2 regions of the Promicromonospora sp. NPDC023805 genome follow, and region 2 is predicted to be linked to the other one. Evidence: riboswitches for the same ligand, from Rfam matches in the RefSeq annotation. Region 2 holds a riboswitch; the other holds the start of a gene.
The links. Region 2 has a riboswitch for FMN ahead of pnuC (nicotinamide riboside transporter PnuC). Riboswitches for the same ligand answer to the same signal wherever they lie in the genome.

Region 1: it holds a riboswitch for FMN, as region 2 does, so the genes downstream of both, ribD (bifunctional diaminohydroxyphosphoribosylaminopyrimidine deaminase/5-amino-6-(5-phosphoribosylamino)uracil reductase RibD) here and pnuC (nicotinamide riboside transporter PnuC) in region 2, are expected to answer to the same signal.

Annotation. Positions count from the first base shown of each region.
Region 1 covers NZ_JBFAAH010000024.1:33,885-39,683, reverse strand. The annotation lists gene AB0F70_RS21065 (aminoglycoside phosphotransferase family protein) at 1-648, shown strand, start outside; gene ribH (6,7-dimethyl-8-ribityllumazine synthase) at 665-1,144, opposite strand; gene ribB (3,4-dihydroxy-2-butanone-4-phosphate synthase) at 1,141-2,523, opposite strand; gene AB0F70_RS21050 (riboflavin synthase) at 2,520-3,194, opposite strand; gene ribD (bifunctional diaminohydroxyphosphoribosylaminopyrimidine deaminase/5-amino-6-(5-phosphoribosylamino)uracil reductase RibD) at 3,194-4,279, opposite strand; FMN riboswitch at 4,472-4,606, opposite strand; gene AB0F70_RS21040 (DUF2306 domain-containing protein) at 4,673-5,326, opposite strand; gene AB0F70_RS21035 (response regulator transcription factor) at 5,435-5,799, opposite strand, start outside.
Region 2 covers NZ_JBFAAH010000019.1:13,939-19,737, reverse strand. The annotation lists gene AB0F70_RS18410 (Gfo/Idh/MocA family oxidoreductase) at 1-873, opposite strand, end outside; gene pnuC (nicotinamide riboside transporter PnuC) at 893-1,579, opposite strand; FMN riboswitch at 1,693-1,830, opposite strand; gene AB0F70_RS18400 (helix-turn-helix domain-containing protein) at 1,923-2,675, opposite strand; gene AB0F70_RS18395 (hypothetical protein) at 2,746-2,940, opposite strand; gene AB0F70_RS18390 (disulfide bond formation protein DsbA) at 2,964-3,581, shown strand; gene AB0F70_RS18385 (LLM class F420-dependent oxidoreductase) at 3,634-4,563, shown strand; gene AB0F70_RS18380 (alpha/beta hydrolase) at 4,674-5,537, shown strand; gene AB0F70_RS18375 (solute carrier family 23 protein) at 5,579-5,799, shown strand, end outside.

The DNA of each region.
Region 1 (5,799 bases), on a different contig from region 2:
TGGACGATCGAGGCCGGAGGCTGGCTGCTCGCCGGGTACGAACCCGTACCCGGCGAGCACGCCGACTTCACTCCCGGCTCGCCCGACATCCCATCCGTGATCGACACCATCTCTCGCCTCGCCGAGGAACTGACCCCGAGCCCCGCACCCGACATGGCCCCGCTCGGCCGGAAGTACGCGCGCTTGGCCGGATGGCAATGGCTCGCCGACAACCACCCGGACGCGCTCGACGCGTGGGAGAAGCAGCACCTCGACCTGCTGGTCCACCTCGACAGCGAGGTGCCGAGCGCGCTGGCCGGGGACAGCCTTGTCCACGCCGACATCCATGAGCTGAACATGCTCGTGGACAACGGCACGGTGCGCGTCATCGACTGGGCATGGTCTAGGACCGGCCCGCCCTGGGTCGATGCCGCGCTACTCACCATCCGGCTGATCGCCGAAGGACACGACCCGGCCGACGCCGAACAATTGGTGTCAGGCACGTGGGGCATGCAGCACGCCAGCGCGACGGCGGATGCCCTCACGACTTTCGCCGCGACCACCTACGGCCAGTGGAGACGCTTCTCCATCGAGTTCCCCAGCCCGCACCGCGAGGCTCCGACCCGCGGCGCACAACGCTGGACCCAACACCGACTTCCCAGTAAGTAGAAAGCCGCCTTCGTCCTCAACGCGCCACCGCAAAGAGGTCACGCAAGGCTGCTGCCGTCGCGACGGCAGCCTCGGCCGCCTCGGCTCCCTTGTCCTCGTTCGAACCCTCAAGTCCCGCACGGTCCAGAGCCTGCTTCTCGTCGTCGCATGTCAGCACCCCGAACCCGACGGGGACGCCCGTGCGCACGCTGACGTCCGTCAGGCCCGTCGTCGCCGCGGAGCACACGTACTCGAAGTGCGGCGTGCCGCCCCGGATCACTACCCCGAGCGCCACCACGGCGTCCGCTCCCCCGGCCGCCGCCCGCGAGGCCGCGACAGGCAGCTCGAACGAGCCGGGCACGCGGACCTCCGTCCAGTCGGCGCCCGACTCCCGCAGCGCCCTCCTGGCCCCCGCCAGCAGCCCGTCCATCACCTGCTCGTGCCAGCTCGCCGCGATCACGACGACCCGCAGGCCGCTCCCGTCCACAGTCACCTTCGGTGCCCCAGCGCCGCTCATGCGCGTACTCCTTCGTCCTCGTTCATGTTCAGGTCTCTTGTGTCGAGCTCGACGTGCACCTCATCCAGGTCCAGGCTGCCGATGTCGTGCCCCAGCACGACCCGCTTCGTCTCCAGGTACCGATGGTTATGCACCCCGTGCCCAACCACGAGGCTCCGCTGCCCTACGACGTCTGTACCCGCCGCTCGTAGACCCGACACCTTCTCCGGGTTGTTCGTCAGGAGCGTCACGCCGTCGAGCCCGAGGTCCGCCAGGATGGCCGACGCCGCGCTGTACTCTCGCGAGTCCACCGGCAGCCCCAGGTCCACGTTCGCCTGCACGGTGTCGCGCCCCGCATCCTGCAGCGCATACGCCCGGATCTTTGCCGACAGGCCGATCCCCCGGCCCTCATGACCACGTAGGTAAATGACGGCACCACCCTCGGCGGCCACGGTTGCCAACGACGCCTGCAGCTGCGGACCGCAGTCGCACCGCAGCGAACCCAACGCGTCACCCGTCAGGCACTCCGAGTGCACCCGCACCAGCGAGCCCCGCACCGAGCTACCCGCCGTGCCATCGTGCGCTGAGCCCAGCGGCATCAACGCGAGGTGCTCCGCACCAGAACGCAGATCGCGGTAGGCCACTACGCGGAATTCCCCGTGCCGCGTCGGCAAAGACGCCTCCCCAACCCGGTGCACGCGCACGCCAGGATCGGCATCCGCCACTACGACCGGGTCGTGCGTCTGGCGCCACGCCACCAGATCAGCAACAGTCAGCACCACCAGACCGGCCTCCTCCGCCAGGGCACGAGCCTCGGGCAGCCGCATCACCGCACCGTCGTCCCGGACCAGCTCCGCGATAGCGCCCACCTCGCCCAGGTCTCGCGCTGCACCACCCGCCAACCGCACCAGGTCCACGGTGGCCTCTGTGTGCCCGGCTCGCTCCAGCACCCCGCCGGCGCGGGCCCGTAGCGGAAGCACATGTCCCGGCCGAATCAGGTCCCGCGCGCCCGACGCGGGGTCGCCTAGCGTCCGCAGCGTCAGCGCCCGGTCCGACGCCGAGATCCCCGTCGTCACGCCCACAGCAGCGTCCACGGACACCGTGTAAGCCGTCCTCCGCGGGTCTTCGCTGCGCTCCACCATCAGCGGCAGCCCGAGCGCGTCCGCCCGGTGGGCCGGCATCGGCGCACATACGTATCCGGACGAGTGCCGCACAGTCCACGCGACCCACTCGGCTGTCGCGGTCCTCGCGGCGAAGACGACGTCGACCTCGTTCTCCCGGCCCGCGTCGTCGGCCACCAGCACGGGCCTCCCCGCGGCGAGCTCTGCAAGGGCTCGCTCGACCAGGTTCGTGTCTGCCTCGTTCGTCTCTGCCGGGCCCGCGGCGTTCACCGTGCTCATCGTGCGGCCCCGGTCAGGTCGCCGACGCCGACCGACGCATCCGCTGCGACCGACCCGCCCGGCACCGACACCCCTGCTGCAAGGAGCCGCTCGACGTACTTCGCGAGCACGTCCACCTCGACGTTCACGACGTCGCCCGGGACCAGCCTGCCGAGCGTCGTCGCGGCGAGCGTGGTCGGGATGAGCGACACCCCGAAGCCGCCGTCGGACACCCACGTGACGGTCAGCGAGACGCCCGCCAGCGCGATCGAGCCCTTCTCCGCGACGTACCGGGTGAGGGCTGCGGGAGCGGAGAACTCCAGGTCGTCCCAGCGCGGGCCGGGCGTGCGGCGCACCAGCGTCGCGATGCCGTCGACGTGCCCCTGCACCACGTGCCCGCCCAGCCTGCCGTTCGCGGGCAGTGCGCGCTCCAGGTTGACCACCGAACCCGGGACGAGGCCGCCGAGCGAGCTGCGGCGCAGCGACTCGGGCATGATCTCCGCGACGAACGAGCCGTCCGCCACGGAGACGACGGTGAGGCACACCCCGTCGACGGCGATCGAGTCACCAGGTCGGGCGTCGGACGCGGCGAGCGGGCCGGCGACGGTCACGACGGCGTCCGCACCGTCGTCACCATCGGGGCGGACGAGCGCGACGACGGAGCCGAGCTCCTCGATGATTCCGGTGAACATCAGATCTCCTCCTTGGTGTGCCGGCTGAGCCGGCCGGGCTGGACTGGCTGGACTGACTCGGTGGCCGCCGTGGCCTCCGTGGGCCGGGCGGGCTGAGCCCGACGCGCTACCAGGAGCACGTCGTCGCCGAGCCGGGTCACGTCGTGGGTGGTGAAGCGTGCGGCGTCGCCGATAGTGGTGACGCCCAGGTCGCCGACGGCGGTGGCGCCCACACCGAGCAGCACGGGTGCCACGTACGCGTGGAGCTCGTCCACCGCGTCGGCGGCGAGCAGCGCGGTCGCCAGGGTGGGGCCGCCCTCCACGAGCAGGTGGCGCACCTCGCGCTCCGCGAGCCGGCCGAGGACGGCGTCGAGGTCGTGCTCGGGCAGCTGCAGCAGGGCGCCGCCCGGCCCGCGCAGGCGAGCGCCGGCGGGCACCGCGCGACGGCCGACGACGACCCGGAGCGGCTGGTGCTCGAAGAGGCCGCCGTCGATCGTCCGTGCGGTGAGCGACGGGTCGTCGGTCAGGGCGGTCCCCGTGCCGACGGCGATCGCGTCGACCTGCGCGCGGATCGTGTGGGCGTGGGCGCGGGCCTGCGGGCCGGTGATCCAGCGGCTCGTGCCGTCCGCGGCGGCGACCCGCCCGTCGAGGCTGGTCGCGAGCTTGAGGGTCACGTAGGGACGTCCGGTCCGGACGGCGTGCAGCCACTGGCGCAGCAGCTCCTCGCCCTCGTCGGCGAGGATGCCGGTCGTCACCTCGATCCCTGCGGCGCGCAGCCTGGCCGCGCCACCCGTCGCCACCGGGTTCGGGTCCGCGACCGCGACGTGCACCTCGGCGACGCCGGCGTCGATCAGCGCGTCGGCGCAGGGTCCGGTCCGGCCGTGGTGGGCGCAGGGCTCGAGCGTCACGACCGCTGTCGTGCCCCGCGGGTCGACGCCACGCGAACGTGCGTCGGCCAGCGCAGCCGCCTCCGCATGCGGTGTGCCCGCGCCACGGTGGAAGCCCTCGGCGACCGGGTGACCGCCCGGGTCGAGCAGCACGCAGCCGACGCGCGGGTTCGGGCCGTAGGCCGGGCCCTGTGCGGCCAGCGCGAGAGCGCGGCGCATGGTGGTCCGGAGCGTCGTCGTCCCGAACGTCGCGGCCGCATATGCCGCGGCGCGGCCCTGCGGTGGCTGGGTCATGCTGTCCTCCCCGAGCTTGGGTGCTCCGGGGTGGACGACGGGGCGCGGACGAGGCCAACCGGCCCTGCCCGCGCGCACGACGTCACGACGACGCACGCCCCAGGGGACGGCGACGCCGCACGTGCTTCCTCCCATCCGGACTTTCACCGTCGGTCCTGGAGTTTCACCAGATCAACCGGCCCTCCTTGCGGAGGACGCGGGTCGCGGACTGTCACCGCCGGCTCGGAATTACACCGACCCCGGAGCACGTGTGCGTACTGCTGCGTGCCAGCATGCCATAAACCTCGCGGACGTCGGCATGGCTTGCGTCACACCCCGTCACACCCTGGCCGTGATCCGCCGCCGACGGATCACCCACTCGGCGACCGCCGCGTTGATGACCCATGCAGCAGTCATGAGCACCGTGTTGGTGACCGGACCCGGTATGCCCGCGAACACGACGTACGGGCCGAGCAGCAGTGCCTGCGTACCCGCGCCCATGGCCAGCGCGTAGGCCCGCATCATCCACGCCGGGTGCGCCACGAAGTCGTGCCGCAGCGCCGCGCGCACCCCGAGGACCAGCGACACCACCATCACGACGCCGACCACATAGCGGACCCCGTTGACGACCACCGTGTCCTTGGTGGGCAGGTCGTAGAACGCGGTCATCCAGAGCCCCGTCAGCGCGACCCCGAGCCCGGCGGGGAACAGGACGCGGCCGGCCAACCGGTGCCAGCCGCGCCGGCGCAGGCTCGGGACGAACTGGAAAGCGCCCAGCATGCTGTAGACGGTCACGCAGACGATGTGCACCAGCACCGGGATCGGCTGGGTCACGAACCGCGCGTTGTCAGCGGTGACCAAGGGGTCGGCGGCCAGCTCGGAGACGCGTACGGCGCCGCCGAGGGCGGGGATGAGCGCGAGCAGGAGGAGGCCTGCGGGAACGAGCCATTGGCGGCGGCTGGTGAGCTTGGTCGTCACCTGGGATGTGGTCATGGTGCGAGCCTGCTCCGCCAGACCCCTGCGGGTCATGGGCCCGCGGACCAGTCTCGGCCTGGCCGAAAGTACGAGTGCAGGCCGAGTCAGAGCCGAGTCAGGACCGGGTCAGGGCCGGCGCGTGGAGTGCGCCGGGCGGACACGCCCCGTGTCGTACGCCCAGAGCGCCACCTCCACGCGGTTGCGCGCCCTCAGCTTGGTCATCAGGTTCGCGACGTGGGACTTCACGGTGCTCAGCGTGACGAACAGCTCGCGCGCTATCTCGGTGTTCGTGCGGCCGACGGCCACCGCCAGCAGAACCTCCTCCTCGCGTGCGGTGAGGGGGTCCAGCGGCTGGGCGGGCAGGTCGCGGGGACCGGTGTCGGCAAAGGCGCGCAGGAGGCGCGTGGTGACGCTCGGGGCGATCAGGGCCTCACCGGATGCGGCGGCCTCGATCGCCTGGGCCAGGAGCGCCGCTCCGGCGTCCTTGAGCA
Region 2 (5,799 bases):
CAGGAACAGGCCCTCGTGGCTGCCAGCCCCGCCCGCGGCCACCCGCTCCAGCGTGGAGCGCCGGGGGAGCCCGTCGGCGCCGACGTGCCGCACGACGTCGTCGCGCAGCTCGCCGCGCTCACCGCGGACCAGCAACGCGGGGGAGCGGACCCAGGAGCGGTACTGGACGTCGTCGAACTCGTAGGTGCCGAGCCTGCCGTCGAAGTCCAGCCATGCGGTCGCGTGCACCGTGTCGACGAGGTCCAGGTCCTCGGGATCGCCCGCGCGGCTGGGGCTCGGCAGCACGCGGCGCGCATCGCGCCGGGCCGTGATCGTCGCGTCCTCGAACGTGACGCCCAGGGCCCGGCGCAGCACGCTGACGCCGTGGTAGTCGTGCGCCACGGCGACGTGCGCGTCAGTCACCGGCCCCAGCAGCCCCGAGCCGGCGACCGCGAGCTGCGCCCCGACCAGCGGCTCCAGGCGGTACTGCTCGGCGACGTGCACGCAGGCGCCGTCGTCCACGAGTCGCTGCAGCGCCGTCAGCTCCTCGACCGTGCCCGCCGCGGGTGTCTCCGTCAGGACGGGGACGCCCGCGGCGGCGAGGTCGCGGATCACCGGCTGGGCGGCGCCCGCCGGCAGGGTCAGCAGGACGACGTCGGGCCGGCCGCCGGCGAGCAGCTCGGGCACCGAGGCGTAGGCGGGCGCGGGAAGCCCGGGCAGGCCCGCGGCGGAAAGGCCGCGGGCCGCCAGCTCCGCGCGGTCCGCCGCGTTGCGGGTGGCAATGCCGACCACCTCGAAGTGGTCGGGCAGCGCATGCAGCACCCGCAGCATGGTCCGGGCCCGGAAGCCCGAGCCGACGATCCCGATCCTGGCCGTGCGGTCCCGTGAGGTCACGGAGCCCGACGCTACGCCCTCAGGCGGTGGCGACCGCTGGCTCGTCCGGCTCCGCGCTCTCACGGCGGCTGATGCGCCACCACGCGAAGAACCCGAACAGCGTGAACAGGCCGTAGACGAGGTACATCAGGGCGGTCGCCCAGTACCCGGCGGAGAACAGCAGCGGGACGCCGACCAGGTCGACGGCCACCCAGACCAGCCAGAACTCGACCCAGCCCTTGGCCATGCCGTAGGTCGCGAGCACGGAGCCCATGAAGATCCAGGCGTCGGCCCAGACCGGCTCGTACGAGCCGAGGGTGCGGAAGAGCGGGGTGAGGAGCAGCGTGCCGGCGAACATGCCGGTCACCAGGCCCACGCGGGCCTGCCAGGAGGCCCAGCGGGGGTGCACCGCCACCGTGCCGACGCCGCCCAGTCGCTGGGTCTGGCGCCAGCGGTACCAGCCGTAGATCGACACGGCGATGAACATGATCTGCCGGCCGGCCTGGCCCAGCATGTCCGCTCGCGTCGCGTCGCCGAACCAGGAACCCATGAACACCGTGAAGAGCAGGATGTTGCCCACGATGCCCACCGGCCAGGCCCACACCTTGCGGCGCAGGCCGCCGAGCGCCGACGCCAGGCCGAACAGGTTGCCGATCACCTCGCGCCAGTAGATCTGCTGGTCGGCGACCAGGAACGTCGCATCGTAGGCGGCGCGGAACCAGTCCATGTCTCTTCCCTCTCCGAAGGTCCGCACACGGGGACTCCGGGGTGAGGGTCGGCGCGCCACAAGGACACCGACGACGGCGCGAGACGGCACCCCGAGGGGTGGCGGCGCGCGCCGCACGTGCTTCCTCCCATCCGGACTTTAACCGTCGGTCCCGGAGTTTCACCAGGTCAACCGAGCCTCTCCCGAAGGAGCGACGCGGGTCGCGGACTGTCACCGCCGGCTCGGAATTTCACCGACCCCGGAGCACGTGTGCATCTGCTGCACTTTGAGCTACTTCACTGCTGCTAGCGGAACACAGGATGCCACGACCCCATTCCCGCGCGGAAGATCCGGCGCGAGCGGGCTAGGCCAGGGCTTCCCGGACCGCGCGAGCCACCTCGTCCGGCCCGGCACCCCCCGAGACGACGGTCACGACCACACGGCGGCCCGACGGCGCGCCGCCGCCGCCCGCCGGAGCGTGGCCCGCGGCGCCGAGGACGGCGGCCCGCCGCAGGTCGGCGAACGCCTCCTCGAGCTCGGGCCGCAGCTCGAGCGACGGCGTGCGCAGCCAGCGCCGCAGTATCGCGTTGTGCACCGCGACGACGGACGCCGCGAACGCTATCGACGCCGTGGACGTCGACCGCTCCGGCGGCAGCGTGTCGCGCAGGTAGTGCGTGAACGCCCGCTCGTAGCGGTGCGTGGTGATGAGCTCGCGGTCGCGCAGGGCAGGGACCTGCTGCAGCAGGGCGTACCGGGCGAGCGACGTCTCGCGCTGGCCCACGTGGTGGTCGAACACCATGCGTGCCGCGCGGCACACCTCAAGGTATGGGTCGATGTCGGGGTCCCAGGCGCGGCCGAGGTCGTGCCCGGACTCCTCGCTGGTGCGGGCGTCGGGGCGGGTGGCGGCCAGCATCACCACCACCTCCTCGAGCAGGAGCTCGTGGTCGGCGAAGACCACGTCCTCCTTCGAGCGGTACCGGCGGAAGAACGTGGCCCGGCTGACCTTTGCGGCGTCGGCGATCTCCTCGACGGTGGTCCCCTCGTACCCCTGCCGGGTGAACAGGTCCACCGCGACGTCTACTGCCTGCGCATGCGTGTGGGTACGGACGGCGGTCATGCCAGGCAGGCTACCGCGTACCCCTCGGGGCGCGGGAAAAATCCTTGAGCGATACGTGGTGGTCAAGGCGCTAGTTTTCCGGGTTCGAGATCTTGCCGGACCGGAGTCTGTGCAGGTAGCGCACCTCGCGCACGGCCATAAGGAGGCCGAGGCCACCGGGTACCGCCGACCACGGATGACCCAGTACAACTCCGACAAGGCACACCAGAAAGATCACCCCACCGCCGACGACGGTGGCGAGACTCGCCCAACGGATCCCGGTCACGCAGTGAGCGTAGTCTGCTGCGCGTGACCGAGATCGCTGCCAAGCCCGTCGTCGACGTCTACGTCGACCCCATGTGCCCCTTCGCCTGGATCACGTCGCGCTGGGCCCTCGAGGTGGCGCAGCTCCGCGACGTCGACCTGACCTTCAAGCTGATGAGCCTGTACCTGCTGAACAAGGACAGGGACATCCCGGAGAGCTACCGGACGCGCATCGAGACGTCCCGCGGCATCGGCCGCATCGCCGCGGCCGTCCAGACCGACCACGGCCCCGAGGCGTTCTCCGCGTTCTACACCGCCGCGGGCACCCGGATCCACAACCAGCAGAACAAGGACTTCGACGCGGTGGCGGTCGAGGCCCTCGCCGAGGCCGGCCTGCCCGCCGACCTCGTCGCGGCAGCGACGTCCACCGACTACGACGAGGCGCTCGCGGCCTCCCACGAGGCCGGCATGAAGCCCGTCGGCGACGACGTCGGCACGCCCACGATCCACGTCGACGGCGTCGCGTTCTTCGGCCCGGTGCTCACGCGCATCCCGCGCGGCGAGGAGGCGGCCGCCCTGTTCGACGCCTCCGTGACGCTCGCGCGGTACCCGTACTTCTACGAGATCAAGCGCTCCCGCACGACGGACCCCGCCTTCGACTGAGCCCCTTGGTCGCTCGCGGCCGATGTCGGTGGGGCGTGGCATCGTTGAGGCCATGACTCTTGACCTGCGTATCTTCACCGAGCCCCAGCAGGGTGCGACGTACGACGACCAGCTTGCTGTCGCCCAGGCGACCGAGCGCCTCGGGTTCAGCGCGTTCTTCCGGTCTGACCACTACCTCGCCATGGGTGACGGCGACGGCCTGCCCGGCCCCACCGACTCCTGGATCACGCTCGCGGGTCTCGCCCGCGACACGTCCACCGTGCGGCTCGGCACGCTGGTGTCCTCGGCGACGTTCCGCCACCCCGGCGTCCTCGCCATCCAGGTGGCGCAGGTGGACCAGATGTCCGGCGGCCGCGTGGAGCTCGGCCTCGGCACCGGCTGGTTCGGGGCCGAGCACAGCGCGTACGGCATCCCGTTCCCGGACAAGCGGTTCGACATCCTCGAGGAGCAGCTCGCGGTCATCACCGGTCTGTGGGGCACCCCGGTGGGCGAGAAGTTCTCGTTCTCCGGCGAGCACTACGAGATCGTCGACTCGCCGGCCCTGCCGAAGCCCCTGCAGTCCAGGATCCCCGTGCTCATCGGTGGCGGCGGCCCGCGCCGGACGCCCGCCCTCGCGGCGCGGTACGGCGACGAGTACAACCAGGCGTTCCCGGAGATCGACGCGGTCGGCCCGCGCATCGAGGTCATCAACAAGGCACTGGCCGACGCCGGGCGCGCGCCCGGGTCGCTGGTCCAGTCCGTCGCGCTGGTCGCCGTCGTCGGCCAGGACGAGGCCGAGTTCACCAAGCGTGCGGCGGCGATCGGCCGCGAGCCCGCTGAGCTGCGCGAGCACGGCATCGCCGGGACGGTCACCGAGGTCGTGGACCGGCTCAAGGCGCTGGAGGCCGCGGGGATCCAGCGCGTCTACCTGCAGATCATGGACCTGGCCGACCTGGACCACCTCGACCTGATCGCGCGCGAGGTGCGCCCGCAGCTGGGCTGACGTGCACCGTCCGCCTCTGGTCCGAAATTACGGCTAGCGCAGGCCGGGCGGAGAGTTTCTTCTTATGGTCGTCTCGGCCGTGCTTGCCGCGACACACATCGGAGAACTCAATGCAGAGCTTTTCTCGTGCCGTCCGAGCCGCTCTCGCGGCGACCACGCTCGTCGCAGGAACCCTCGTAGCAGTGCCCTCCGCCGTCGCCGACGACAGCTATCAGCGCGGACCCGACCCGACAGTGGAGAGCATCGAGACGGCCCGGGGCGCCTTCGAGATCGGGACAGCAGTCGTCACGCGTGCCGCCGCCGAGGGTTTCGGCGGCGGCACGGTGTACTACCCCGTCGACACCTCCGAGGGCACCTTCGGCGCGGTGGCGGTGTCGCCGGGCTACCGGTCCTCGCAGGCCGCGGTCGCCTGGCTGGGTCCGCGCCTCGCGTCGCAGGGTTTTGTGGTGATCACGATCGACACGCTCCGCCTGTCCGACTCGCCCGACCGACGCGGTGACCAGCTGCTCGCCGCGCTGGACCACCTGCAGCGCACCGAGCTCGCGGACCGGATCGACCCCGGCCGGCTCGCCGTGATGGGCCACTCGATGGGTGGAGGTGGCAGCCTGGAGGCCGCCAAGGACTACCCGGCGCTGCAGGCGGCGATCCCGCTGGCGCCGTGGAACACCGACAAGTCCTTCCCCGAGGTCACCACGCCGACCCTGATCATCGGCGCCGAGGACGACAACATCGCGCCGGTGCGGTCGCACTCCGAACGGTTCTACGAGTCGCTGCCGGCGGACGGCGACAAGGCGTACCTGGAGCTGCGTGACGCTTCACACTCCGTGCCAACTACCGACAGCACGACCATCGCCAGGTACAGCCTGTCCTGGCTCAAGCGTTACGTGGACGACGACGAGCGGTACACGCAGTTCCTCTGCCCGCCCCCCGTCCCGGACCAGCTGATCGGTGAGTACCGCAGTACCTGCGGCTAAGATCCGCGCGACACCCCCGTTGCGAGATCAAGGACAACACCATGCGACTCGGCTGGAAGCTGCACGGCGACGGCGCCCGCATCACCCCCGGTGAGGTGGTCGCCCCCGACGAGCGGCTGAGCTGGCCGCGCACCATCGGGATCGGTCTGCAGCACATCGTCGCGATGTTCGGCGCCACGTTCCTGGTGCCGGTCATCACGAAGTTCGACCCGGCGACCACGCTGTTCTTCTCGGCGATCGGCACCATCGCCTTCCTGCTGAT